One region of the Polaromonas sp. CG_9.11 genome, then DNA from elsewhere that is predicted to be linked to it. Evidence: riboswitches for the same ligand, from Rfam matches in the RefSeq annotation. Region 1 holds a riboswitch; the other holds the start of a gene.
The links. Region 1 has a riboswitch for thiamine pyrophosphate ahead of IWX85_RS00250 (long-chain fatty acid--CoA ligase). Riboswitches for the same ligand answer to the same signal wherever they lie in the genome.

Region 1 (3,209 bases):
ATGGGCACCTGCGCGCGCAGCGCCTGCAGCGCGCCATTGCCGCCATAGGCCAGCACCAGATCGGCCTGCGCAAACAGCGCCTGCTCCAGCGGCGCGTCGCCACCCTTCCACCAGCCCACCGCCAGGCAATCAGCCAGCGCCGGGTCCAGCTCCACCAGCAGGTGGGCGAACCAGCCGGCAAACAGCGGCTCGGCGCTGGGCAACTTGCCAATGCTGCCCGACTTGACCAGCAGGCTTGAGATCAAACTCCACAGCGGCAAACCCGGCACATTGCCGGCCCAGACGTGAATCAGCAGTTCCGGGCCCACGGCCCTGGCAAAGCCGCCCTTGGGGCGCGGCTGGAATTCATCGAGCAGCTTGGGATTGGAAAAATCCTCGGCCACGAAGCGCTGCAGCTGTGGCTGGCGAAAGGTTTTCAGGTAACTGGTCAGCCCCAGCCGCACCATCTCGGCGTCGTAGCCGGTGACCAGCGGGAGCAGCCGGTCGGCCTGCTGACGATACGGGTCGCTGCGGTCCAACAGGCGCGCGATGGCGCGATCGACCAGCGTGATGATCTGCGACACGCTGCGCGTCTTGAGGTACGCCCGGCTGCCCTGCTTGACGCGCTCGGCCAGCGCCGCCCATTGCGCCTGGCTCAGGACCGGCACGGCCACTTCCAGCCGGTCGCTGCCGGTCCCAAAATGCAGCGTCTGCCATGCCAGTTCCTCGGCCTTGAAGCCCGGCAGGTAGCCGGCCACGGCGTATAGCGTCGTCATGCGCGTGCGGCCTGCAAAAATTCTTCCACCGCCAGCGAGCAACCCTTGGCCTGCGTGCCTTGCGCGCGGCCGAGCAGCAAAAACCCGCCCGACACCGCCACGCCCACGTCTTCCGTCAGAATGGTCGTCACCGAGTTGAAATTGGCCAGGTCGCAGTGCGCCAGCACGCCCTGCTCGCCGTGTGCCACCTCCGCGCCGCTCAAGGGGTTGACCAGCCGCGAACGTATCCAGTGCGGGCCCGACTTGACCGCCGGCAGCACCGCATTGCCGTTGTCGTAGAACTGCGTGCTGAGCTCGGTCATGCCGTACATGTTGATGCAATGCTCCGGCGGCACGCCCAGCAGCGCCGTCAATTGCGCATAAAACTGCACCATGGGAATCTCGCGCGACTGGCCCTTGAAACCGCCGGTGTCCAGTACCCGGCTGCCCGCTGGCAGGGCAAACTTTTGCCCCTGCTGCGCCAGCGCATCCATCAGGTGCACCAGGCTGTAGGAGGCACCCAGCAGCGCATAAGGCTGCGCCGTGGCCTCGGCCTGCGCCAGCGCCGCACACACGCCCGCCGTGTCAAGTCCGGCGGCGTCGATGAAGTAGCGGCTGCCGTCCGCGCCAAAGGTTTGCAGCGCCAGCGCCAGGTAATGCGCCAGCGATGAGTTGGCCATCACCTCTTCGGTCGGAAACAAGATGCCCATGGCGATGCTGCTCTGGCCGCGCATGAAGCGCCGGGCAAAGTTGGCGCGCATCGAGGCGTCGTACACCGCCAGCGTAGGGTGATGGTGCTTGCCCTTGACGTCACCCTGCGTGGTGCCGCTGGTCATGAATACGCGGTCAGTGCTTGAAGGCGGCTGGCAGGTAAGACTCAAGGCCTTGAAGGCAGTGATGGGAACGGCCGGAATATCCTGCCAGGTCTTGACCGTGCGCGGCGTCTTGCCGCGCTGCCGGCAAAAGCGCTGGAACGGTGTGTTGTGGGCAAACTGGTAGGCAAACAGCGCCAAAGCCTGGGCGTTGAAGGCTTCGTCAGTGACGCCATCCTGCGCCATGAAGGCCAGCACGCCGTCAACGATTTGGGCGGTAAGCGCAGGCGGGCTGGCGGGTGTTGCGGTGTCAAGGGCATCCATGGTCGTCATTCCTTCAAGAGTCCGCGTTGGCAGGGTGCTCCGAAAGTCGCGATGGCAAGGTTATGAACCCTTTCCTGACAGCTCTTCTTACGTCGGCATGACCCGATTCAAGTTCGCGGGTTTGGTAGAACCATCTCAGCCGTCCTGCCATCGCTGGCCGGAGTGCACCCCGAAGCGCAGCCGATTCTACGCGCAGAGGCCTGTTGCTTCATGCGGCGCAATGCTCTCCATCAGCCCCGTCCACGAACCGCGCCTGCGCTGTGACCATACCCGGGATGGCCGACTCAGCGCAGCGTGGCGTTATGCCGCGCCAGCACGCCCGACATGCTGCTGCCCCCTTGATAGCGCATCGCAACGGCATGAATTTTGCTTATAAAACGCATGACATTGCCCCATACCCTGCGCCTGGTGGTCATTGCGCCGGATCTGGTCGTTGCCGATGCCGACGACGAGGCGGCCGTGGCGCTGGCCGAGCGCTCGCGCCAGCTGCGCATCGGCCTGCTGGAAGGCGGCTTCAACCTGGTGGCCACGCTGCCGGCCGACACCTTTTTGCGCGAGCGCCTGGCCCAGTTACAGCCCGACATGATCATCGTCGATGCCGAAAGCGATGCCCGCGATTCGCTCGAGCACGTCGTCATGGCCACGCGCGAAGAACGCCGGCCGATCGTGCTGTTCACCAACGACGACGACACCCGGCATGTGAAGGATGCGGTGGCCGCAGGCGTTTGCGCCTATATCGTTGCCGGCCTGGCGCCTTCGCGCATCCGGCCGATCCTGGACGTGGCAATGGCGCGCTTCGAGCACGAACAAGGTCTGCGCCGCGAACTGGCCGATGCGCGCACCGAACTGAAAGACCGCAAGGTCATCGACCGGGCCAAGGGCCTGCTGATGCAGCGCCAGAGCCTCTCGGAGCAGGCCGCTTATGAAAAATTGCGCAAGGCGGCCATGGACAAGGGCCTGCGGCTGGGCGAGGTGGCGCAGCGCATGCTGGATGTGGCTGACCTGCTCGGCTAGGCCGCCAACGCCGAAATGGTGCGGCGCACAACAGCAGTGCACCTCCAGAAAAATTGGTTTTTGATACGCCAGCAGCCAATATGCTACTTATTTAATAGCAACTTGCATAAGCAGGATAAGCGCCAAAGCCCGATTAGCTTGAAATTTTCAGTTCTGGCCGAGCCCTCGGCTCCAGCTGGCACAGCTTTTGCAGTAAACATGACACAGGGCTTTCCACTTCAACGGCGAAGCCGAAAGTCCAAGAACAAAGGCGTTCGAACCCTGCCCTCACACCACGGTGTGAAGGCTTCGGTCGAACGCCTTTTTTTGTTTTATTTTTTCATTT
Region 2 (3,209 bases), on a different contig from region 1:
ATTTCACCGGGACAGGTGCCATCGTTGCGGGACGATCCGCAAACCAGCAATACCCGCGATGGCGTGGCAGGCTCTTTCCAGGCCGCCTGTGCTTTTTCAATCTGTTGCTTCGTGTCCAGCCATTCGACTGACAAGTCATAGGCAGGATCGGCATAGCCCGGGCCGGCCTTGCGGGTCACCGGCGACTTGCGGCCTTCCTGGTAGGCGTCCCAGGCGATGGCCTCGACGCGCGAGATGGCTTGGTCCTCGGCCCTGAAAGCCGGGTCCATGAAGGACTGCATGAAGCGTTCATGAAACACGGTGCGCGACAACGTGGCTGGCGCCTGGCCTTTGCGAACTTCAGTCATCGGGCAAGTTTAATCATGCATTGGTATTTCAATGCTGTTTCTGGACTTTGTCCTACATCACCCTTGGCAAAATTACCGTCCAGCATGAAAATAGCATCAAATACCCCGATAGCGCAATATTTAGATGGCTGTATAGCTATCAAAAATATAGCAAGCAGAATGTCAATGCGAGCATAAAAAAACTTTCATCGGCACGCATGCAAGCGCATCTGGTGCGGCTGCGGGGCTGCCCTGCTTGCGCTATGCTTTGGCCTCAAAACGCAACAGGAAGCGGGTCGCCCATGAGTTTTTTATCAGAGCTGAAAAGCCGTGCCAACGCGCTGCAAGGCCTGGAACTCGGCGCGCAGCGTGATCTCATGGCGGGCATCGAGGCCTGCGAGCAGGCCTGCCGGACGGCGCTGGCCTATCTGCAGGATTTGTGCGCCCAGCTCAACGTCATCCGGCCGCCTGCGCCAGGGGCCTACAGTCTGGACGGCAAGTCACCGTTTCCGGCCTTGGCGCAGCGCAATTTCCGCTGTGATGCGCGCCGCAAGATGCTGCGCAATGCCGAGGTGTCCGACTACATCGGCGTCGGCTGGGACTTGTTGCCGGTCACCGGGCAGGTAGCGACCCACACCGTCAGCGTCAACTTTCCGCCCGATCTGGAACGGGTGATGCAGCGCCTGTCGGTCGGCCAGGTCACGCATGAACGCAAGGACCTGCGCCACCCCGACAGCGGCAAGCTGCTGGCCTATGTGTTCGACTACCAGACCAAGTCGCGCGCCTTCATCACGCTGACGCCCGAGCATGACACCGGTTGCATCGCTTTTCGCATCACCAATGTGGGCGGGTTCGGCGTGCTCACCACCACCTATCCGGCCGCGCAGGTCAACACCAGGCTGCTCGACGAGCTGGCGAAAAAACTGCTGGGCCAGCCCAGCCGCTTTGGCTGAAGCCTGCAACTGCTTACCGCTCGGGTCTTGCCTGCCGCCGGCTGCTGTGCTTACAATCGCCGCAGCTTGTCGGGGTGCCCAGGATGTTCACATCCGGGGCTGAGATCGCAATTTTGCGAGACCCGCTGAACCTGATCGGGATCATCCCCGCGTAGGAAACAAGGCACTTTGGCTCCGGTATTGCGTTTTTCACCGCTTCACGTGGTGGTCTTACGGCGGCATCTCCGGCTCCCCAGGCAGGCACCCACCACCTTCTGGAGACAGCCATGGCCAAGACTTCTTTGACCGTTGATGCAGCGGACCTGACCAGCCGCATCACGCGCACCCCTTTTCCCGGTTCCCGCAAGATTTACATCGAAGGCTCGCGGCCCGACATCCGCGTGCCGTTTCGCGAGGTCACGTTGACCGACACGCTGGTGGCCGAAGGCAGCGAAACGCGCCGCGAAGCCAATCCGCCGCTGCGCCTGTTTGACTCGTCGGGCGTGTACACCGATCCATTGGTCGCCATCGACATCACGCGCGGCCTGGGCGCCCTGCGCGCCGCCTGGATTGCCGAGCGCGGCGACACCGACGCCTTGCCCGGCATCACCAGCGCCTACGGCCGCGAACGCCTGAACGACCCGACCCTCAAGGCCTTGCGCATGAACGACGCGCCCGTGCCGCGCCGCGCCAAGGCGGGCGCCAACGTGTCGCAGATGCATTACGCCCGCCAAGGCATCATCACGCCCGAGATGGAATACATCGCCATCCGCGAGAACCTGGTGCGCGCCCAGCTCGCCGAGCGCCTGGCGACCGAGCGCGTGCCCAAGACCGGCCACGCGTTCGGCGCGTCGATTCCAAAAGACATCACCGCCGAATTCGTTCGCGACGAAGTGGCGCGCGGCCGCGCCGTGATTCCGAACAACATCAACCACCCCGAAACCGAGCCGATGATCATCGGCCGCAACTTCCTGATCAAGGTGAATGCCAACATCGGCAACTCGGCGGTCACGTCGAGCATCGAGGAAGAAGTGGACAAGCTGGCGTGGTCGATCCGCTGGGGCGCCGACACCGTGATGGACCTCTCGACCGGCGAGAACATCCACGAAACGCGCGAATGGATCCTGCGCAATTCGCCGGTGCCGATCGGCACGGTGCCGCTTTACCAGGCGCTGGAGAAAGTCAACGGCAAGGCCGAGGACCTGACCTGGGAAATCTTTCGCGACACGCTGATCGAGCAGGCCGAGCAAGGCGTCGATTACTTCACCATCCACGCCGGCGTGCGCCTGGCCTATGTGCCGCTGACGGCGAACCGGCTGACGGGCATCGTCTCGCGCGGCGGCTCCATCATGGCGAAATGGTGTTTGTCGCACCACAAGGAAAGCTTTTTGTACGAACATTTCGAGGACATCTGCGAAATCATGAAGGCCTACGACGTGTGCTTCTCGCTCGGCGACGGCCTGCGCCCGGGCTCGATTGCCGACGCGAACGACGAAGCGCAGTTCGCCGAACTGCACACGCTGGGCGAACTCACGCAGATCGCCTGGAAGCACGACGTGCAGGTGATGATCGAAGGCCCCGGCCATGTGCCGCTGCAGCTGGTGAAGGAAAACGTCGAGAAGCAGCTGGAGGCCTGTTTTGAAGCGCCGTTCTACACGCTCGGCCCCTTGATCACCGACATTTCGCCCGGTTACGACCACATTTCGTCGGCGATGGGCGCGGCCAACATTGGCTGGTACGGCACGGCCATGCTGTGCTATGTGACGCCTAAGGAACATTTGGGCCTGCCGAACCGCGACGACGTGAAGCAGGGGCTGATTGCCTACAAGATCGCCGCGCACGCGGGCGACCTGGCCAAGGGCTACCCCGGCGCGCAGATGTGGGACAACGCCGTTTCCAAGGCGCGATTCGAGTTCCGCTGGGAAGACCAGTTCCGCCTGGCCATCGACCC

Region 2: another riboswitch for thiamine pyrophosphate. It lies ahead of thiC (phosphomethylpyrimidine synthase ThiC); the one in region 1 lies ahead of IWX85_RS00250 (long-chain fatty acid--CoA ligase).

What each region holds. Positions count from the first base shown of each region.
Region 1 covers NZ_JADOVE010000001.1:40,423-43,631, reverse strand. Annotated here, with positions in the region: gene IWX85_RS00255 (acyl-CoA reductase) at 1-755, opposite strand, end outside; gene IWX85_RS00250 (long-chain fatty acid--CoA ligase) at 752-1,870, opposite strand; TPP riboswitch at 1,938-2,052, opposite strand; gene IWX85_RS00245 (ANTAR domain-containing response regulator) at 2,252-2,884, shown strand.
Region 2 covers NZ_JADOVE010000021.1:87,571-90,779, reverse strand. Annotated here, with positions in the region: gene IWX85_RS16710 (flavodoxin family protein) at 1-347, opposite strand, end outside; gene IWX85_RS16705 (hypothetical protein) at 629-1,279, shown strand; TPP riboswitch at 1,340-1,454, shown strand; gene thiC (phosphomethylpyrimidine synthase ThiC) at 1,546-3,209, shown strand, end outside.